DNA from 3 places in the Streptomyces sp. NPDC086080 genome. Region 1 is predicted to be linked to each of the others. Evidence: riboswitches for the same ligand, from Rfam matches in the RefSeq annotation. Region 1 holds a riboswitch; each other region holds the start of a gene.

Region 1 (7,193 bases):
CCGCTACGTCCTGCCCGGGTTCACCGAACGCACGGCGTCCGGGCACCGGACGTCGGACCCGTACGCGAAGCTCCTCCAGGAGCGGATCGTCGTTCTCGGGACGGAGATCGACGAGTCGGCCGCCAACGACGTCATGGCTCAGCTCCTGTATCTGGAGCACCACTCCCCCGACCGGGACCTCTCGCTCCACATCAACTCCCCCGGAGGTTCCTTCCACGCGGTGTCGGCGATCCACGACACGCTGCGCTTCATCTCCTGCGACGTGCAGACGGTCTGTCTGGGCCGGGCGGAGGGTGCGGCCGCGCTGCTGCCGGCCGCCGGCACCCCGGGCAAGCGGCTCATGCTGCCCGGCTCCCGTCTGGTGCTCCGTCAGCCTGCCTTCCCGGCGCCGGTCGAGGGGCGAACGAGTGATCTGGCGATCCGGGCCGCGGAGCTGACCCGGGAGCGGGGCCTCATGGAGGAGATGCTCGCCCGGTATTCGGGGCGCACCCCGGAGCAGGTCCGGGCGGATGTCGAGCGGGACCTCGTCCTCGACGCGAGGGCCGCGGTGGACTACGGACTGGCGGACCGGATCCTGCCCCACCGCGGGAGCGCGTACCCCGCCGCCGGTGCGAGGTGAGCCACGGATGCTGCCACCGGAACTGCCTCCGCTGCCGGCGCTGACCCGCGCGGAGGCCGAGTTGATCGATCGTTATCTCGAGGTCGTCGATCTGCTCGGCCGGGTCAACCCGGCGCTGGGCGGCGACACCTACAGCGGTCTGCGCGCGGCCCAGGCGCTGGTCGGCAAGGCCGTCGCCCTGCGTGACGCGCTGACCCTGATGCACCGGCGCGGCGAAAGCGATCTGCACTCCGCCACGCTGGCCAGGGCCCTGCGGGTGCTGGACGGCGAGCGGCGTACCGCCAGGGTCACACTCCCGCCGGATCCGGGCAGTTGACACCCACGATGTTCACGCCCGCACTCCCGTCGGCGGTGTGCGGCGGCCGGCGTTGAAACGGACCAAACGGCGTACCACCATCCGGCGTAGACGAACCTCCTGTTTTGGGGCCGTTCAAGTTGCGCAACACGCGTGACCCGAAGGCGGAACGTGACATTCCGTCGCTGGTCCGGGGCTCACCCGAGCCCTGGGCCGCAGTTCGAACAGCCCGGCGTCCACCCGAACGGATGAGTGGTGAGTAACAACACAAACCCCCCGTTCCGTTGGGATTTCGATCGCGTCATGAGCCAAGATCCCTGACTGACGACAAGACCCCGCCGCCGCGGCGGGGCGATCCGGGCGGACGCCGAGTCCTGCCGCCGCCCGGATGACCGGTCGACAGGAGTGGATCGGCAGGAGTGGAGGACCCAGGCACGACGGGTCGCCGGAACCCCGGTTCCGAGCAGCCCTTGGGGTGAAGCCGCACGCGTGCGGCCGGGCAACTTCGCCAGCCCGAATCCGACAGGTCATCCTTCACAGGCGGCTGACGAAGGGTTGCGCATGACTGCGCTCAATCGTGTCCCGTCTCTCATGGCCCGTGCCGGCACGGCCTCCGCCCTCACCCTGGCCGCCGTGGGAAGTTCCCTCGTGGTCCCCGGAGCCGCCTCGGAGGCGGCTGCCGCCACCCACGCCACCCAGGCACTGCGTATCGCCGCGTCCAAAAAGGGCTCGCCGTACCAGTGGGGGGCCACCGGACCGAACCGGTTCGACTGCTCGGGCCTGACGCTGTACTCGTTCAAGAAGGCGGGCAAGAAGCTGCCGCGCACCGCCGCGCAGCAGTACAACAAGACGCGCCACATCTCCGCCGGCAGCCGCAAGGCCGGAGACCTGGTGTTCTTCCATTCGGGCGGCTACGTCTACCACGTCGGCATCTACGCGGGTAAGGGCAAGATCTGGCACGCCCCGAAGACCGGGGACGTGGTGCGTCTGCAGAAGATCTGGACCCGGAGCGTCTCGTACGGCCGCGTGAGGTGATCGGCGGGGGCGGCGGCGCCCATGAGGGCCGCCGCCCCGTCGCCTCGGCCGGAGGCGGCCGCTACGGCTCCTGCTGTCCCGCCGTGACCGCTTCGGCGGCCTGGACGGCCCCTGTCCACGGAAGGTCGACCGAGACGGTCTTGCCGCCCTCACGCGTGGGGCGGATTCTGAGTCTGCCCCCGCATTCCGCGGCCAGCCAGCGGATGATGACCAGCCCCCGCCCGTTGTCCTGCTGGACCGCGGCGGGCAGCCGCTTGGGGAACCGGGGGTGACTGTCCGTCACCCCGATGTGCACCCGTTCGTCGCGGACCAGAACGACGTCCACCGTGAAGCTGGGTGACTGGCCGAATGTGTGCTGCACCGCGTTGGTGGCGAGTTCGGAGACGATCAGCCGGACGGTGTCGGACAGCTCCGCGTCCGCCGGCATGCCCCATTCCACGAGTGTGCCCACCACATGGGCCCGTGCGGCGGAGACCGAGGCGGGATCGCTCGGCAGAGTGACGGATGCTTCCAGATGGTCTGCCATGGCGATGTCGTCCCTTTCCCACGGGGCCCGCGGTCCGACACGGAGCGGTTGGTTCGAGTACGGTCCCGCACTGGTGCTTCGTCGCCAGACTGCCATCACCGCACGGCTCCGGGCGGCGATCCACCAAGATATGCATATATCTGTCGCTCAAAGCGGTGAACTCTGCCACGGGAGACCGTATCCGGGCGGCCCGGAAGGAGTAAGGAGAGCCCATGCAGCACGGGCCCGCGGTGCGCCGCCGCAAACTGGGCGCCGAATTGCGCGCGCTGCGCAACTCGGCGGGACTCACCAGCGGTGAGGCGGCCAGGCTGGCGGGCTGGCACCAGTCGAAGGTGAGCCGGATCGAGACGGGCACGAGCGGGGTGAAACCGGCCGATGTGCGGTTACTGCTCGATGTCTACGGCGTGGCCGATCCACAGTTGCGGGAGTTGCTGCTGGTGCTGTCGGGCACTGGTGACCGCGACGGCCGGCATCACTGGTGGCACGCCTACCGCGGCGTCCTGCCGCCGACCTACCGGGACTTCATCAGCCTGGAGTCACAGGCGAGCACGATGCGCACCCTGGAGACCACGGTCATCCCCGGGCTGCTGCAGACCCCGGAGTACGCGCGGGCGGTGACCGCGGCGGCGACGGAGGGCGCGTCCGAGGAACGGCTGGACGCTCTGGTGGAGGTACGGCTGGCCCGGCAGGACGTGCTGCGGACGGAGCCTCCCCTGGAACTGAGCGCGGTCCTGGACGAGGCGGTGCTGCGCCGGGAGGTCGGTGGGCCCGGGGTGATGTCCCGTCAGCTGACCCGGTTGGTCGAGGCGGCCCGGTTGCCCCAAGTGCGGTTGCAGGTCATGCCGTTCACCGCCGGGGCGCACATCGGGGTCACCGGCCCTTTCGTCATCTTTTCGTTTTCACGCAGGTCTGATCTCGATGTCGTTGTTCTCGACCACTTGACGAGTAGCCTCTATCTGGAGGGGAAGGAAGACCTCCGGGCGTATGTGGATGCCTTCGACACTCTGTCCCGTCACGCCCTTTCACCCGAGGACTCGCTGGATCTCATCGCCGGCGCAGCAGCCGGCGCGTAAGGAGGCACGATGCCCGTACCGCCTCGGACCATCCCTTCCAGCCTCGCACTGCACGGTGTGCCGTGGCTGCGCAGCAGCTACAGCACGGGGGCGAACAACTGCGTCGAGACGACCAGGCCGCCCGCCGGTCCGCTGGCCGGACTCCTCGCCGTGCGCGACTCCAAGGCCCCCGAAGGACCCGCGCTGCTCTTCTCCCCCGGGAGCTGGGCGGAGTTCGTGACCGCGGTCCGCTGACGGGGCCTCACATCGAGGGACCGAACCGGCAACCCGTCGTCGAGCGACACACGGCCGTGCCCCGCCGACTCATGGCCGCGTCTCGCCAATCACTCGTACAGCGCGTTCGATCTCTGCCCCGGACAGGTCCGCGCGGGCGGTCAGCCTGAGCCGTGAGACGCCGTCGGGCACGGAAGGAGGACGGAAGCAGCCCACGGACAGGCCGGCCGCCCGGCAGTCGGCCGCCCATCGCACGGCCTGCTCCGGGGAAGGGGCACGCACGGAGACGACCGCGGCGTCCGGGCGTACCGCCTCCAGACCCGCGGCCGTCAGCCGGTCGTGCAACTCGCGCGCCACCGTTCCCGCCCGCGTCGCGCGCCCGGGTTCGCGGCGCAGCAGCCGGAGCGCCGCCAGGGCCGCACCCGCCGCCGCCGGGGCGAGTCCCGTGTCGAAGATGAACGTTCGTGCCGCGTTGACCAGGTGCCCGATCACCCGGGCAGGACCGAGCACCGCCCCGCCCTGGCTGCCGAGCGACTTGGACAGCGTCACCGTGACGACGACGTCGTCGGCGCCCGCGATACCCGCCGCGTACGGGGCGCCCCGGCCGCCGTCGCCGAGGACACCGAGGCCGTGGGCGTCGTCGAGGACCAGACCGGCACCGTACTCCCGGCACGCCTCGGCCAGCCCACCGAGCGGGGCGGCGTCGCCGTCCACCGAGAAGACGGTGTCGGACACGGCAACGGCGGGCCCCTCGTGCCCGTCCAGCGCCTTGCGCACGGCATCGGGGTCACGGTGCGTCACGACCCGCGTCGTACCGCGGGCCAGCCGGCAACCGTCGATCAGGGACGCGTGGTTGCCCGCGTCGGAGACGATGGTGGAGCCGTGCGGGGCCAGCGCGGTGACGGCGGCCAGGTTGGCCGCGTAGCCGGAGGAGAAGACCAGGGCCGCCTCGAAGCCGCAGAACCCGGCCAGCTCACGTTCCAGCTCGGCGTGGAGTTCGGTGGTCCCGGTGACGAGCCGGGAACCGGTCGCACCACCGCCCCAGGTCCGGGCCGCCCGCACGGCGCCCTCGGTGACCTCGGGGTGCCGGGCCAGACCCAGATAGTCGTTGCTCGCCAGATCGAGCAGCGGCGTGTCGGCGGCCCGTGGACGCAGGGTCCGTACGAGTCCGGCCCGGCGGCGCAGTTCCGCCTGCTCGTCGATCCAGCCGAACACCATGGGTCCTCCGGGGATTTTGTAGGCAGTGCACAGACAGTAGCGGGAGGCCCGTCGGGCCACTGTGTGGCGATACCCACACCCCCGAGCACCTCTGTTGTACGAACGCTCCTTGGCCCGAGCGGGTCGGGTAGGACAGGATCGGCTCCCATGGACCTGCTGAACACGCTGGTGGACAAGGGGCTTCGGCGCGAGACGCCGACCCGCGCGGAAGCACTGGCCGTCCTCGCGACGTCCGACGACGACCTGCTCGATGTGGTGGCCGCGGCCGGAAAGGTGCGCAGGCACTGGTTCGGCCGACGGGTGAAACTGAACTATCTCGTCAACCTCAAGTCCGGCCTCTGCCCGGAGGACTGTTCCTACTGTTCCCAGCGGCTCGGCTCCCAGGCCGACATCCTCAAGTACACCTGGCTCAAGCCGGACCAGGCGTCCCGGGCCGCCGCCGCCGGGCTGGCGGGCGGCGCCAAGCGGGTGTGCCTGGTGGCCAGCGGGCGGGGCCCCACCGACCGCGACGTGGACCGGGTCTCCGACACCATCAAGGCCATCAAGGAGGAGCACGAGGACGTCGAGGTGTGCGCCTGTCTCGGTCTGCTGTCCGACGGTCAGGCGGAGCGGCTGCGCGAGGCGGGCGCGGACGCCTACAACCACAACCTGAACACGTCCGAGTCGACGTACGGGGACATCACGACCACGCACACGTACGCCGATCGGGTGGACACGGTCCGGAAGGCACACGCGGCGGGGCTGTCGGCCTGCTCGGGCCTGATCGCGGGCATGGGCGAGAGCGACGAGGACCTGGTCGACGTGGTCTTCTCGCTGCGCGAGCTGGACCCGGACTCGGTGCCGGTCAACTTCCTGATCCCGATGGAGGGGACACCGCTCGCCAAGGAGTGGCACCTGACCCCCCAGCGGTGTCTGCGCATCCTGGCGATGACCCGGTTCGTCTGCCCGGACGCCGAGGTGCGGATCGCCGGCGGCCGTGAGGTGCACCTGCGCACGATGCAGCCGCTGGCGCTGCACCTGGCCAACTCGATCTTCCTCGGTGACTACCTCACGAGTGAGGGGCAGGCAGGCCGGGCGGACCTGGAGATGATCGCCGACGCCGGGTTCGAGGTCGAGGGCACCGGAGAGGTGACCCTGCCGGAGCACCGCGCGGGCGGCGGCTGCGGGTCGCACGAGGGCGCCGGTGCATGCGGTTCGGCCACCGCGGACCCCTGTGGGAGTGCGGCCGAGGAGCCTCGTACGGATCTGGTCGCCGTGCGCCGCCGGGGTGCGGGAACGGACCTCGCACCCAATGCCTGAGCGGTCCGTCGCCGAACTGCTGGAGCTCGACCGCCGGCATGTCTGGCATCCGTACGGGCCCATGCCGGGCCGTCAGGAGCCGCTTGTCGTGGAGTCGGCGAGCGGGGTGCGGCTGAGGCTCGCCGACGGCGCGGGGGAACTGGTCGACGGGATGGCGTCCTGGTGGTCGGCGATCCACGGCTACCGCCACCCGGTGCTCGACGAGGCCGCGCGCGAGCAGTTGGAGCGGATGAGCCATGTCATGTTCGGCGGGCTCACGCACGAGCCCGCCGTACGGCTGGCGAGGCTCCTTGTCGACATGTCGCCGGAGGGTCTTGAGCATGTGTTCCTGGCCGACTCCGGGTCGGTGTCGGTCGAGGTCGCGGTGAAGATGTGCCTGCAGTACTGGCGCTCGCTGGGCCGGCCGGAGAAGCGGCGGCTGCTGACCTGGAGGGGCGGCTACCACGGCGACACCTGGCAGCCGATGTCGGTGTGCGACCCCGAGGGCGGGATGCACGAGCTGTGGTCCGGGGTGCTGCCGCGCCAGGTGTTCGCCGAGGCCCCGCCCGCGGAGTACGAGGAGTCCTACGCCGGGCATCTGCGGGAGATGGTCGAGCGGCACGCGGGAGAGGTCGCCGCGGTCGTCGTGGAGCCGGTGGTGCAGGGCGCGGGCGGGATGCGCTTCCACTCGCCCGCGTATCTGCGGGTGCTGCGCGAGGTGTGCGACGCGCACGACGTACTGCTGGTGTTCGACGAGATCGCGACCGGGTTCGGCCGCACGGGCGCGCTGTTCGCCGCGGACCACGCGGCGGTGACGCCGGATGTGATGTGCGTGGGGAAGGCGCTGACGGGCGGCTATCTGACCATGGCGGCGACCCTGTGCACCGCGCGGGTGGCCGGGGGAATCTCGCGCGGTGAGGTGCCGGTGCTGGCGCA
Region 2 (7,193 bases), on a different contig from region 1:
AGCGCGGATGCTCCTGCGCGAGCAGCGAGTCGAGCGCCCGGGCGAGCTGTCCGGCCCGCTCCCGGGTGGCCACGACGACCGAGACGTACGGCGGCACGGCGCCGCCCGCTCCGCCGCCGGACGCCCGCGCGCGCCCCGCGCCGGCCCCTCGGCCGCCCTCTCCCGTGGTCCGCGCGGCCTCGGTGTCTTCCGCGACCCCCACGGCCGTTCCGGCCTCGGTGTCTCCCGCAGCCCCCGACCCCGCCCCCGCGAACCTGCCCCGGGCCGCCTCCACGAGCGTGCTCCGCGGATCCGCCCCCTCGGGCACCCACGCCAGCAGCGTGCCCACGGGCCGCCCCCCGCGTCTGACCAACAGGAACACCTCGCCGTGGGTCACCGGCGGGCTGCCGGGCCCGGGTCTGAGCGCAGCCCCGCCCCCGCCCCCGCCCGGTCCGTTCCCGCCCGGCCCCTCCCCGCCCGGCTCCAGGTCCAGCTCGGCGACCTGCATCGCGCCGATGGCCAGGAACCGCCGTATCTCCTCCCGCGTACGCGCTCGTGCTGCGCCGGACATACGTCCTCCCCCTCCCTCTTCTCACGGCCGGCGCAGCCGTGCCGCGCCCTTCAAGGTGCGTGACGCCAGTGAGGCGACGCGCGGGTGGGCGCGGACGAAGCCGTGCGCCCGGCGCGCGGGCTCGCGGCCCAGCCAGTGCAGCGCGGCGCCCACCCCCGGAAGGGTGACCGCCCCCTCGTGGACGGTGCGATCACCGGTCTTCAGCGAGTCCTTGTACGCGGCGGGACCGCGTCCCATGTCGAGCAGCCCGATGCCCTCGTCCGCCGCCGCCTCGGCCATCCGCAGATGCAGCACGAGTCCGGGCGAGTACTTCGCGAACCCCGGGTCGTACGCAGGGAACCAGCAGGCCAGGACGGAGGCCGACCGCAGCCCGAAGTGCGCGGCGACGGGCCGGTCACCGGCGTACAGGACCGACAGCGTGCCCGTGCACTGAGCGGCCCGGGTCTCGGCGAGCCGGCCCACGAGCAGGGCGATCCACTCCCGCGCGAACCGGTCGCGGCGTCCGGTCCTGCGATATTGCGCCGACTTCCATCGCATGAGGACCCGCAGCGCGGCCGGGTCGCGTTCGTCGAAGACGAACCGCACGGGTCCGGCCTGGCGGCCCAGCCTGCGCTCCTTGGCCAGCGTGGTCTTCAGGAACTTCGGCGACCGGACGCGCAGCTCGGACTCGTACGTCCCGTAGCCCTTCTCCACGTCGATGACATAGGTGGTGTGCGCCTCGGCCGCGTACGGCACGAACAACTCCTGGCCGGACTCCAGGTTGTCGAAGACGAGGCTCGACACCGAGCACGCCCGCAGCAGCTCGGCGGCGTCCACGGCGACACCGGGAGCCAGCACCGCGCCCTGACAGTCCGACACCCCGAGCCCGATCGCCCGGCCCTGCCCCAACGGGCCCCGCTCGTACGGCAGGAAGCCCATCGGGTCGGCCCCTTCGTACAGCACCGCCACCCGGGCCCGCGGCCGCACCCGGCCCACCGCGGCGGTGAACTCCGGTTCCATGAAAGGGCTGCGCGGTGCGTCCGTCGCGGCACGCAGCTCCCGCCAGCGCTCCCGTTCCCCCTCGCCGAGCTCCCCGGGCCTCAGCACGCGCATGCGTCCACTGCTCACCTGACCCCCCGATCAAGTCCCCCCTGGACCCTTGGAAGGTACCGCCCCATCCCGGGCGGACGGTAGAGAGCGGACGATGTTCTCGCCAATCGGTGAAAGAGTCATGAACCGGTCCGAACCCGGCGCCTACGAAAGGGGAATCGCACCGAAAGCGAGCCGATACGAGCACCGTGAATCGGACGGTCGTGTTGTCCGTATTCTCTGATCATGGCCGCACCCACCGATTGCTCGCTCATCGCCACCGACCTGGACGGGACGCTGCTGCGCGGCGACGACACCCTGTCCGACCGGTCCCTCGCCGCTCTGAGGCGGGTGGCGCAAACCGGTGCCCAGCACCTCGTGGTGACGGGGCGCCCGGCCCCCAGAGTGCGGCCGCTCCTCGACGACCTCGGCTGCACGGGGCTCGCGGTGTGCGGACAGGGCGCGCAGGTGTACGACGCCGGCGCGGGCCGGCTGCTGTGGTCCGTCAGGCTGGACCGGGAACTGGCCGAGACGGCTCTCGGCAAGATCGAGGCCGAGGTCGGGGAGGTGTACGCCGCGGTCGATCAGGACGGGGCCGACGGGCTGACGCTGATCGAGCCGGGCTATCTGATGCCGCATCCGACGCTGCCCGCCGTACGGGTCGAGCGGCGGAGCGATCTGTGGGAGCGGCCGATCAGCAAGGTGCTGCTGCGCCACCCGCGGCTGTCCGACGACGCGCTGGCCGCGGCGGCGCGGTCGGTGGTCGGTTCACTGGCGACGGTCACCATGTCGGGCCCGGGGACCGTGGAGCTCCAGCCGTGCGGGGTGACCAAGGCGACCGGGCTCGCGCTGGCCGCCGAGCATCTGGGGCTGAGCCCGGCGCGCACGGTCGCCTTCGGTGACATGCCGAACGACATCCCCATGTTCGACTGGGCGGCGCACGGCGTCGCCATGGCGAACGCGCACCCCGAGCTGAAGGCGGTGGCCGACGAGGTCACCACGTCGAACGAGGACGACGGCGTGGCCGTCGTCCTCGAGCGACTGTTCGGTGGTGCGGCCGTGCTCGGCCGTCAGCGGTCGGCTCAGTACGCGCCGAAGACGTTGTCGATCGAGCCGTAGCGGTCGGCGGCGTAGTTGCAGGCCGCCGTGATGTTCGCGACCGGGTCGAACGGGTCGAAGGCGGTGCCGGGGACGTGGTACGCCTGGAAGGTCGGGTCGATGACCTGCAGCAGGCCCTTCGACGGGGTGCCGGCGGCGGCGTTGGAGTCCCACAGGTTGATGGCGGCCGGGTTGCCGGAGGACTCGCGCATGATGTTGCGGTGGATGCTCTCGTAGGAGCCCGGGATGCCGTGCTGCGCCATGACGTCCAGCGACTCGCGGATCCAGCCGTCGAGGTTGTCCGGGTACGCCGTCGTGGAGGCGGCGGTCGTGGCGGGGGTCGTGGTGGCCGCGGCGGCGGTGGTGGCGCCGAACAGCGGGAGGGCGACCACGGCGACGCCGGTGCCGGCGACGGCGAGGGAGCGGACGAGGCGGCGGCCGAGGCGGGAGTGACCGGAAGCGGGCATGTCTGTGTTCCTCTCCTACGCCTGCGAGGTGAGCTGTCGGGTTCGGGCGGGAGAGTGCCCGGCCGTGCCCTTGCGGGCATGGCTTCACCCCTAGCCGTTCCGGCGCGATGGCCCGGCCCGGCGACTTACCTGGGTCCCCCGCTCCTGCCGTGCGTGAGTTCGTCGGTGGGTGTGATGCGGGCGGTGGCAGGATTCGGCGTCCGCCCGGCAGGCCCGGAACGTATGCGAGAGGGGATGTCGGGAACAAGTGAAGACGTCACACATGTGGCCCTTTGATCTTCGAACGGGTGATTTGGGACGCTTGATCCTTTGCGAGTGCCAAGGGTCAACTCCGGTCCGGGAGAAGGGTGGACGCCGGTGCGGCGTGATGGCCGGCGGGGTGGGTCGCGCGTGACCGACCTCACTGATCGCCTGGCGCCGGAGCATTTGAGGCCTACGGGAATTCACTGGCCAATTGCGGCAAATCGGGCATGAGTCCGGGCAGGATGGTCCGGGCGTCTTTGCGTCCAGGAAAGGAGGGGAATGTCCGTTGTCGGCCGTCGATCGGAAGCGCCCCGCTCCTGATCCCGTGGCGCCCTGCCGGTAACCCGAGGTGCCGGTGGTGATCGAAAGGTGACCGGATACGCTGACTTGAGTGAGGGCAGCGACCTATCGACATTCCGTGTAATCGCCAGTGGACACCAGCAGACAGGAGACCCCTCGTGACCGTCGTCGGGCCGTTCGGGCTGAGCGTGGGGGACCAGGCTCTGGAAGCCGATGTCCAGGCCGGAATGACGGCTGTCGAGGAAGGGCTGATCGAGGCCACCAAGAGTGAGGTCCCCCTCATCACGGGTGCCGCCCAGCACCTGGTGCGGGCCGGTGGCAAGCGGTTCCGCCCGCTGCTCGTGATGCTCGCCGCCCAGTTCGGGGACCCCTACGCGCCCGGCGTGGTGCCCTCCGCCGTGGTGGTCGAGCTGACCCATCTGGCCACGCTGTACCACGACGACGTGATGGACGAGGCCGAGGTGCGGCGCGGGGTGGACAGCGCGAACACCCGCTGGGGCAACTCCGTCGCGGTCCTCACCGGGGACTTCCTCTTCGCGCGGGCCTCGCACATCCTGGCGGACCTCGGCCCGGAGGCGGTGCGGGTGCAGGCCGAGGCGTTCGAGCGGCTGGTCACCGGACAGATCCTGGAGACCGCGGGGCCGCAGGACGGCCGCGACCCGGTCGACCACTACCTGGACGTGCTCGGCGGCAAGACCGGCTCGCTGGTCGCCGTCTCCTGCCGCTTCGGCGCGATGATGTCCGGCGCCGACGAGACCGTGGTCGACGTGCTCACCCAGTACGGTGAGCGGCTCGGCGTCGCCTTCCAGCTCGCCGACGACGTCCTGGACATCGCCTCCGACACCCACGAGTCCGGCAAGACCCCCGGCACGGACCTGCGCGAGGGCATCGCCACGCTGCCCGTACTGCGACTGCGTGAACGGGCGGCCCGGCTGGGGCTGGCCGAGGACATCGCCCTGTGCGAGCTGCTCGACTCCGACCTCACCGACGAAGCCCGGCACGCCGAGGCGCTGCGGCTGCTGCGCGCCCATCCCGCGCTGGAGCAGGCCCGCCGGGACACCGTGCGGTACGCGGAGGAGGCGCGGTCGGTGCTGGCCCCCCTGCGGGAGTGCGGCGCGAAGACGGCCCTCGTGCACCTGTGCGACGCGGTGGTGCACCGCGCGGGCTGAGCCGTCGGGTGGTGCGCCGGGCGGCGTCGAACCGTCGCGGTGGTGCGCCGCCGGGGCCGGGCCGGCCGCGGTGCCCGCCGCACCGGCGGCCCGACCCTCCCCCTGGCCCCTACTGGGCGGGGGCGGAAACCACCTCCCGTGTCATACCTCAGCAGTACATGGAGTTGCGCCCGCGGTCTGACGAATTCGCCTGCCGGATTTGGTCAGATGGACAACGACGGACAACACCACTTCTCACCGGTTCGGGTGAGAATGGCGGCTCAGGGCGAGACTGGTGCGAGGACACGAGACGGAAGCCGCCGCCGACCACGGAGGGCACACATGGCACCGTACGAATCCGACGACAGGACCACCGCGGGGGAGGTCGACGAGCCGCGCACGGGGCGGCGCAAAGCCGCGCGGTACGTCGTCCCGGTCACGGTGATGGGAGTGGCGGCCGCGACCATCGGGCTGGTCCCCGCGCTCGCCGACTCCGGCGACCCCGACCTGCCGGAGATCACCGCCGCACAACTGATCGAGAAGATCGCGCAGTCGGACGTCGAGCGGCTGTCCGGCACCGTGAAGATCACCACCGACCTCGGGCTGCCGAACCTCGGCGGCCTGGAGAGCGGCCTCACGTCCGGCGCGATGGGACAGGGCGGTGGCGACGGCTCCTCGGCCGATCCCTCCGCCAAGCTCACCGAACTGGCGTCCGGCACGCACACGCTGCGGATCGCGGCCGACGGCCCGGACCGGCAGAAGGTGTCGATCCTGGAGAACGCCGCCGAGTACAGCCTGATCCACAACGGCAAGGACGTCTGGGGCTACGACAGCGCGTCCAACGCGGTCTACCACGGCACGGTCGACGGGTCCGGCGAGGACCGGGGGCACCGGCCCCCGGCCACCCCGAAGGACTTCGCCGACGAGGCACTGAAGGCGGTCGACGACACCACGTCCGTGACCGTCGACGGCACCGCCCAGGTGGCCGGCCGGGACGCGTACAAGCTGGTCGTGAAGCCCAGGCAGTCCGGCTCCACGGTCGGCGCGATCAGTATCGCGGTCGACAGCAGGACCGGCATGCCGCTGAAGTTCACGCTCACCCCGTCGTCCGGCGGCGCGGCCGTCGTGGACGTCGGCTTCACCAAGGTGAGCTTCGACCGTCCGGCCGCGTCGACCTTCGAGTTCACCCCGCCCAAGGGTGCCGAGGTGACCGAGGACAGCGACCTGGAGCGGGGCCGGGAGCACTCACGGAAGCCGGAGCGCGCACCGAAGTCCGAGGACGACCTCGCCAAGGGTCTCGACGGGCTGAAGATGCTCGGCGAGGGCTGGAACACCGTCGCCACCTTCGACACGGGAGCCGAGGGCGGTCTGCCCACCGGCGACGTCGGCGGTGACGCCGGCGGCTTCCTCGACTCGCTCGGCGACCCGGTCAAGGGCGAGTTCGGCAGCGGCACGGTGTTCAGCACCCGCCTGGTGAACGCGCTCATCACCGACGACGGCAAGGTCTACGTGGGCACCGTCACCAAGGACGCGCTCGTGAAGGCGGCCGACGCGGGGAAGTAAGGCCCCGGAACCTTACGACGTGACAGGGAACGAGGAAGCCGATGGGCGAGGCGCCCGCCAGGGAGCCGGACGGCGCGGACACGGAACCGGGCGCGAGCACGGAACCGGCCGCGCACGCGGGTGACGGTGCGGTCATCGCCACCCGCGCGCTCACCAAGCGCTACCGCGGTGGACAACTCGCCGTGGACGGTCTGCACCTGACCGTCCCGGAGGGCAGCGTCTTCGGCTTCCTCGGCCCCAACGGCTCGGGCAAGACCACCACCATCCGCATGCTGATGGGCCTGATCGAGCCGACCTCCGGCACGGCACACGTCCTGGGGCGTCCCATGCCCCGCTCCGCGCGCGCCGTGCTGCCCCACGTCGGTGCCCTCATCGAGGGCCCGGCCCTGTACGGCTTTCTCTCCGGCCGCGACAACCTGCTCCGCTACGACTCCGCCGACCCCACCGCGGATCCGCGCACCCGGCGCGTCCGGGTCGCCGCCGCGCTGGACCGGGTGGGCCTGACGGCCGCCGCCGGCAAGAAGGCGAAGGCGTACTCGCTCGGCATGAAGCAGCGCCTCGGCCTCGCGGCCGCCCTGCTCCAGCCGCGCAGGCTGCTCGTCCTGGACGAGCCCACCAACGGCCTCGACCCGCAGGGCATGCGGGAGATCCGCACACTCGTCCGCGCGCTGGCCTCGGACGGCACCACCGTCTTCCTCTCCTCCCACCTGCTCGACGAGATCGAGCAGGTGTGCACGCACGCCGCCGTGATGGCCC
Region 3 (7,193 bases), on a different contig from region 1:
GCCAGCCGGGGCTGGCGCTGGCGGCGAAGCTGGTGTCGCGGGTGCGGACGGCGGGGCTGGACGTGCCGTTGCCGGTGGGGGAGGGGGTCGGCTACGAGTTGCTGGCGCTGGCGGCGCGGGCGGAGGAGGCGGGGGTGGATCCGGAGGCGGCGTTGCGGGCGGCGGCGCGGGTGTATCGCGACGCGATCCGCTTCGCGGAGGGCGGGCGGGGCGAGGGCTGAGCGGGGGTGCGTGGGCAGCAGGGGGTTTTCGCCCCCGCCGCCCCTTCCCGTCCCGTCCCCGGGGCTCCGCCCCGGACCCCGTGCGCAGTTCCCCGCGCCCCTTCAGGGGCGCGACCGCCAGGGGCGCGGGGGACTGCGCGAACAACCACGACCGACCGGCACCCGCCCCACGCCCCCAGCCATCCGAGCTCCCCCGCGCCGCACGGCACCCGCGCCGCACGGCACCCCGCACGGCCCACCCCCGGTTAGGGTCGCCGCATGCATGACCAGCCCGCCCCTCCCACCCCGCACGGCCCCGTCCCCCCGCTGTTCAGCTGGGAGTTCGCCGCCGATCCGTACCCCTCCTACGCCTGGCTGCGCGAGCACGCGCCCGTGCACCGGACCCGGCTGCCCAGCGGGGTGGAGGCCTGGCTGGTCACGCGGTACGCCGACGCCAAGCAGACCCTCGCGGACAACCGGCTGTCCAAGAACCCCGCGCATCACGACGAACCCGCGCACGCCAAGGGCAGGACCGGTATCCCCGGTGAGCGCCAGGCGGACCTGATGACCCATCTGCTGAACATCGACCCGCCGGACCACACCCGGCTGCGCCGGCTGGTCAGCAAGGCGTTCACCCCGCGCCGGGTCGCCGAGTTCGCGCCCCGCGTGCAGGAGCTCACCGACGGGCTCATCGACCGTTTCGCGGACAGCGGTTCCGCCGACCTCATCCACGACTTCGCCTTTCCCCTCCCCATCTACGCCATCTGTGACCTGCTCGGCGTCCCGCGGGAGGACCAGGACGACTTCCGGGACTGGGCGGGCATGATGATCCGTCACGGCGGAGCCCCGCGCGGCGGGGTCGCCCGCTCCGTGAAGAAGATGCGCGGCTACCTGGCGGAGCTCATCCACCGCAAGCGCGAGGCGCTGCCCGTGGTGCCCGCCCCGGGTGAGGACCTGATCTCCGGTCTGATCCGTGCCTCCGACCACGGTGAGCACCTCACCGAGAACGAGGCCGCCGCCATGGCGTTCATCCTGCTGTTCGCCGGCTTCGAGACGACCGTCAATCTGATCGGTAATGGTACCTACGCGCTGCTCGCTCATCCCGTTCAGCGGGAGCGTCTGCAGGGTGCCCTCGCGGCGGGGGACCGCGGGCTGCTGGAGACCGGTGTGGAGGAACTCCTGCGCTACGACGGCCCGGTGGAGATCGCCACCTGGCGGTTCGCCACCGAGCCGGTCACCATCGGCGGGCAGGACATCGCCGCGGGCGACCCGGTGCTCGTCGTACTCGCCGCCGCGGACCGGGATCCGGACCGGTTCGACGGCCCGGACGTCCTCGATCTCGGTCGGCGCGACAACCAGCATCTGGGATACGGCCACGGCATTCACTACTGCCTGGGTGCGCCGCTGGCCCGCATGGAGGGTCAGACCGCGCTCGCCACGCTGCTGACCCGTCTTCCGGACCTGCGGCTCGCCGCGGATCCGGCCGAACTCCGTTGGCGCGGAGGGCTCATCATGCGCGGACTGCGCACGCTTCCGGTGGAATTCACGCCCCCGGGAGAGTGACGGACTCATGACAGACCACGCACTGCTTCCCGTGCCCACGAGCAGATCAACGCAAACGTGACACTCCCTCAACTCTGTGATCTTCACGTGATCTGCGCGGCATTAACTTGTGATGAGTGATCCTCTCCCGATACCTTCACTCCTCAAGTGCGGTGGCCAGAGCTTCACTCACCGCGCCGGCCCCTGCTTCCTGCGAAAGGTCTCCGCATGCTCTCCGGGAACGGTCGACACCGTCGCCCCCGCCAGGCCCCGGCTCTCCTCGTTGCCGCCGGAGTGACCGGCTCCGCCATCGCGATCCCCCTTCTCGGGGCAGGTGCCGCCAACGCGGCCGACGGTGTGAACTGGGACCGGATCGCCGAGTGCGAGAGCGGCGGCGCGTGGAGCGAGAACTCCGGCAACGGCTTCTACGGCGGTCTGCAGTTGACCCAGGAGGACTGGGAGAAGTACGGCGGCCTGGACCACGCGACGAGCCCCGACCAGGCCAGTCGCGGCCAGCAGATATCCGTGGCCGAGAAGATCCTCGCCGACCAGGGGGTCGGCGCATGGCGCACCTGCGGACTGCTCGCGGGCCTGGGCCAGGACGCGCCCGCCGCGGACGCCGGCAAGGCCGGGTCCGGCGCCACGGGGTCGTCCGCGTCGCAGGGATCCGGTGACACGTCCGCCTCGCCCGCTCCGTCGGCCACCCCCGACCCGTCGTCCTCCCTGGAGGACAAGGGTGACGAACCGGTTGGTTCCGGCAATTCCGCCAATCCGGACGCCGGTTCGAGTGAGGCGGCGGACGCCGGTGCGGGGTCCGACTCCAGCGCCTCCCCCTCCGTTCCGGCCGAATCGGCGACGGGCGAGTCGGACACGGCGGGGCGGGCCGGTGGGTCCTCGACGGCGACCGACGCCGAAGGAGCCGGACGTCATCGCGGCGCCAGTGCCGAGGAGGCGCAGGGTTCGGTGTCCGAATCGCCCGGCCGGCATGCCTCGGGCGGTCTCAACGCCTGGGGTGGCACGGTCGCCGACTACCCCGCCGCGTCCGTGGAGGACGTCTCCCTGTCCGTCCCCGAATCCGACGTGGTCGGTTTCGGAGTGGGTGTGCTCCCTGCGATGGGCGGGCAGCTCATCGGTGGCGGACCGGACCTCGTTCTGGCCGGTCAGTAGCGTTCGGGCGGCATCCGGGCGAGCGGCGGCGGTATCCGAAGACGTGCGGATGTGGCGCCAGTTGGCGTCACGATTCGCGCTGAATGTCCGGCTTAAAGACTGTGAGAGATAGGTCTCAGAAGCCCTGATCGTCTTTGATATTCCGCGGATCGCGTGTCTACGGTCGTGACCGCTCGCCACCGCGGGCCCCGGCTGCCGCCACGCCGAATCCTGCCAGTGGCAGCACGGGAACAGTCGTCGCGTCATGCGCCGTAGGCAGGAGCGGGGGACCCAGGTAGGCGCCGGATCCGGGCGGTTGACGCCGGAGAAGGCTTGGGGTGAAGCCGCGTCCCGGGAGGGGCGTGGCCGGGCAACTCAACCGGCCCGAACCCGACAGCTCACCTCGTAGGCGTCGGTGAGGGGATCCATCCATGCTGTTTTCCGGCAAGGGCAAGCACCGTCGTCCGTCCAAGGCCAGCCGCGCCATCGCCGTCGCGGGCGTCACCTCCGCCGCCGTCGCCGCCCCGCTGATGGTGGCCGGCACCGCCTCCGCCGCCACCGCCTCGGAGTGGGACACCGTCGCCCAGTGCGAGTCCGGCGGCAACTGGTCCATCAACACTGGCAACGGTTACTACGGCGGTCTGCAGTTCTCCGCCTCCACCTGGGCCGGATACGGCGGCACGAAGTACGCCTCCACCGCCGACCAGGCCACCAAGGCCCAGCAGATCGAGATCGCCGAGAAGGTCCTGGCGGGCCAGGGCAAGGGCGCCTGGCCGGTCTGCGGCAAGGGCCTGTCCGGCGCCGCCTACACCGGCTCCTCGGCCGGCTCCTCGCAGGACAGCGGTTCCACCGGGACCCGCGAGAGCGAGCAGAAGGCCTCCCGCTCCGCCGAGCGCCCGGCCGCCGAGAAGAAGGCCGAGAAGAAGACCGAGAAGAAGGCCGAGAAGAAGGCCGACAGGACCGTCACCACCCCGACCGGCAAGAAGGTCGAGAAGGGCGACGGCGAGTACAGGGTCGTCAAGGGCGACACCCTCAGCTCGATCGCCGCGGAGCACGACGTCAAGGGCGGCTGGGGCAAGCTGTTCAAGCTGAACGACGACATCGTCCAGGACGCCGACCTCATCTACCCGGGCCAGCAGCTGCACCTGAAGTAGGGCAGCGTCGCAGGTCCCTCCCCGCCCGTCCCCACGGGCTCCCCGCCCCGGTGCGTCTTCCCCCGTACGCACCGGGGCGGGGCTTTTTTCTGGCGCTTTCCGGTCACGGTTCGCCGAAAACGCCTTTGTTCCGTTCGGAAACAATTTACTCTCGGTTCTGTCCATGGGGCGGTCGACCGCCTGCCGATCGCCCCGAGCCGGTTAGGCTCGGTCCCGCGGGGCCCGCCGTGGTCCCGCTCACACGCGTCAGATTCATGAAGGAGATGCTCGTGCCGTCCATCGACGTCGTCGTAGCCCGGGAAATCCTGGACTCCCGAGGCAACCCCACGGTCGAGGTCGAGGTCGGCCTCGACGACGGCAGCACGGGTCGTGCCGCCGTCCCGTCCGGCGCCTCCACCGGCGCCTTCGAGGCCATCGAACTCCGTGACGGCGATGCGGGCCGTTACCTGGGCAAGGGTGTGGAGAAGGCCGTCCTGGCCGTCATCGAGCAGATCGGCCCGGAGCTGGTCGGCTATGACGCCACCGAGCAGCGCCTGATCGACCAGGCCATGTTCGACCTGGACGCCACCGACAACAAGGGCTCGCTGGGTGCCAACGCCATCCTCGGCGTCTCGCTCGCCGTCGCCCACGCCGCCTCCGAGGCCTCGGACCTCCCGCTCTTCCGCTACCTGGGCGGCCCGAACGCGCACCTGCTGCCGGTGCCGATGATGAACATCCTGAACGGCGGCTCGCACGCCGACTCCAACGTGGACATCCAGGAGTTCATGATCGCCCCGATCGGCGCGGAGTCCTTCTCCGAGGCCCTGCGCTGGGGCGCCGAGGTCTACCACACCCTGAAGAAGGTCCTGAAGAGCAAGGGCCTGGCCACCGGCCTCGGTGACGAGGGCGGTTTCGCGCCGAACCTCGGCTCCAACCGCGAGGCCCTCGACCTCATCCTCGAGGCGATCAAGGAAGCCGGCTACACCCCCGGCGAGCAGATCGCCCTCGCGCTCGACGTCGCCGCGTCCGAGTTCTACAAGGACGGCGTCTACACCTTCGAGGGCAAGGAGCGCTCCGCCGCCGAGATGACGGAGTACTACGCCGAGCTCGTCGAGGCGTACCCGCTCGTCTCCATCGAGGACCCGCTGTTCGAGGACGACTGGGAGGGCTGGAAGGCCCTCACCGCCAAGCTCGGTGACAAGGTCCAGATCGTCGGCGACGACCTGTTCGTCACCAACCCGGAGCGCCTGGCCCGCGGCATCGACGAGGACGCCGCGAACGCCCTGCTGGTCAAGGTCAACCAGATCGGCTCGCTGACCGAGACGCTGGACGCCGTCGAGCTGGCCCAGCGCAACGGCTTCAAGTGCATGATGTCCCACCGCTCCGGTGAGACCGAGGACGTCACCATCGCCGACCTCGCCGTCGCCACCAACTGCGGCCAGATCAAGACCGGCGCCCCGGCCCGTTCCGAGCGCGTCGCCAAGTACAACCAGCTGCTGCGCATCGAGGAGATCCTCGACGACGCCGCGGTGTACGCCGGCCGCTCCGCCTTCCCGCGGTTTCGCTCCGCGAACCAGTAGGCACGTCGCTCTGCGAACCAGCAGGCACGTCGCTCCGCGAACCAGTAGGCGCGGCGAGGGCTGACCCGCCCCGTCCCGAGGCAGCGTCGTACGTACGTCCCCGTACCCGGTCCCGTACCGTGTGCGGGGACGTACGCGCGTACGGACACGGATGAGGGCGAACCGGAGGCGGGAACATGGCGGTCAAGGACCGGGACCGTTTCTCCACCGCGACCAGGATCCGGCTGATCGGTGAGCAGACCGCGGCCCGGGTCTACCGCTCGCAGACCAGACGCCAGGCCCGCCGCTCCCGGCTGACCGGCCGGGCGGCGCTGCTCGCCCTGGTGGTCTGCTCGCTGGTCGTGGCCCTCGCCTATCCCATGCGGCAGTACGTCTCCCAGCGGGCCGACATCGCCGATCTCCAGCAGGAGCAGGACGAGACCCGTCAGCGGGTCGAACGACTGCGCGACCTGAAGGCGCGCTGGCAGGACGACGCGTACGCCGAGCAGGAGATCCGCCGGCGGCTGCACTACGTCATGCCCGGCGAGACCGGCTACATCGTCGTCGACCCGGGTGCGGCCGAGAAGACCCGTACGGATCTCGAGGCCGCCGACCGCCCCTGGTACGCGAACGTCTGGGACGGCGTCGACAAGGCCGACGCCGCCGCCGACCAGTGACCCTTGAGTGAAAGCCGCAGAAAAGAACAGTATGGAAACCCCTCCGCCCACGACCCCCCGCACCGAGCCCACCGACGCGGACGTCGAGGCCTTCAAGCAGCAACTCGGGCGGCCCCCGCGCGGGCTGCGCGCCATCGCCCACCGCTGCCCCTGCGGACAGCCGGACGTCGTGGAGACCGCGCCGCGGCTGCCCGACGGCACCCCCTTCCCGACGCTGTACTACCTGACGTGCCCGAAGGCGAACTCCGCGATCGGCACGCTGGAGGCGAACGGCGTGATGAAGGAGATGACGCAGCGGCTGGCCACCGATCCGGAGCTGGCGGCCGCGTACCGTGCGGCGCACGAGGACTACATCCGGCGCCGCGACGAGATCGAGGAGCTGAAGGACTTCCCGAGCGCGGGCGGCATGCCGGACCGGGTGAAGTGCCTGCACGTGCTGGTCGCGCACTCGCTGGCCGCGGGCCCCGGGGTGAACCCCCTGGGTGACGAGGCGCTGGCGATGCTGCCGGAGTGGTGGCGCAAGGGCACCTGCGTGACGCTTCCCGCGAAGGAGGTGGACCGATGACCCGGGTCGCCGCCGTCGACTGCGGTACGAACTCCATCCGGCTGCTGGTGGCCGACGCCGACCCGGTGACGGGTGAACTCACCGACCTGGACCGGCGGATGACGATCGTGCGGCTCGGCCAGGGTGTCGACCGCACGGGCCGGCTGGCGCCCGAGGCGCTGGAGCGGACCTTCGCCGCCTGCCGTGAGTACGCGCAGGTCGTCAAGGAGCACGGCGCGCAGCGCCTCCGCTTCGTCGCGACGTCCGCCTCCCGCGACGCCGAGAACCGCGACGAGTTCGTGCGCGGGGTGCTGGACATCCTGGGCGTGGAGCCCGAGGTCATCACCGGTGACCAGGAGGCCGAGTTCTCCTTCACCGGGGCCACCAGGGAG

What was found. A riboswitch is a leader RNA that binds a small molecule or an ion and turns the genes downstream of it on or off. The one in region 1 is predicted to bind cyclic di-AMP.
Region 2: linked by a shared signal. The riboswitch ahead of ACIF9R_RS06230 (transglycosylase SLT domain-containing protein) and the one ahead of ACIF9R_RS25550 (C40 family peptidase) in region 1 are both predicted to bind cyclic di-AMP.
Region 3: linked by a shared signal. The riboswitch ahead of ACIF9R_RS27215 (transglycosylase family protein) and the one ahead of ACIF9R_RS25550 (C40 family peptidase) in region 1 are both predicted to bind cyclic di-AMP.

What each region holds. Positions count from the first base shown of each region.
Region 1 covers NZ_JBITRU010000024.1:34,490-41,682, reverse strand. The annotation lists gene ACIF9R_RS25560 (ATP-dependent Clp protease proteolytic subunit) at 1-619, shown strand, start outside; gene ACIF9R_RS25555 (hypothetical protein) at 627-935, shown strand; cyclic di-AMP (ydaO/yuaA leader) riboswitch at 1,270-1,472, shown strand; gene ACIF9R_RS25550 (C40 family peptidase) at 1,476-1,949, shown strand; gene ACIF9R_RS25545 (ATP-binding protein) at 2,011-2,475, opposite strand; gene ACIF9R_RS25540 (helix-turn-helix domain-containing protein) at 2,688-3,548, shown strand; gene ACIF9R_RS25535 (DUF397 domain-containing protein) at 3,558-3,782, shown strand; gene ACIF9R_RS25530 (8-amino-7-oxononanoate synthase) at 3,852-4,979, opposite strand; gene bioB (biotin synthase BioB) at 5,127-6,278, shown strand; gene ACIF9R_RS25520 (adenosylmethionine--8-amino-7-oxononanoate transaminase) at 6,271-7,193, shown strand, end outside.
Region 2 covers NZ_JBITRU010000004.1:51,848-59,040, forward strand. The annotation lists gene ACIF9R_RS06215 (glycosyltransferase) at 1-487, opposite strand, end outside; gene ACIF9R_RS06220 (GNAT family N-acetyltransferase) at 572-1,642, opposite strand; gene ACIF9R_RS06225 (HAD family hydrolase) at 1,865-2,737, shown strand; gene ACIF9R_RS06230 (transglycosylase SLT domain-containing protein) at 2,701-3,183, opposite strand; cyclic di-AMP (ydaO/yuaA leader) riboswitch at 3,189-3,358, opposite strand; gene ACIF9R_RS06235 (polyprenyl synthetase family protein) at 3,885-4,895, shown strand; gene ACIF9R_RS06240 (outer membrane lipoprotein carrier protein LolA) at 5,217-6,437, shown strand; gene ACIF9R_RS06245 (ABC transporter ATP-binding protein) at 6,479-7,193, shown strand, end outside.
Region 3 covers NZ_JBITRU010000027.1:2,893-10,085, forward strand. The annotation lists gene ACIF9R_RS27200 (nucleoside triphosphate pyrophosphohydrolase) at 1-221, shown strand, start outside; gene ACIF9R_RS27205 (cytochrome P450) at 480-1,763, shown strand; gene ACIF9R_RS27210 (transglycosylase family protein) at 2,037-2,909, shown strand; cyclic di-AMP (ydaO/yuaA leader) riboswitch at 3,147-3,315, shown strand; gene ACIF9R_RS27215 (transglycosylase family protein) at 3,320-4,042, shown strand; gene eno (phosphopyruvate hydratase) at 4,312-5,601, shown strand; gene ACIF9R_RS27225 (septum formation initiator family protein) at 5,778-6,257, shown strand; gene ACIF9R_RS27230 (DUF501 domain-containing protein) at 6,289-6,822, shown strand; gene ACIF9R_RS27235 (exopolyphosphatase) at 6,819-7,193, shown strand, end outside.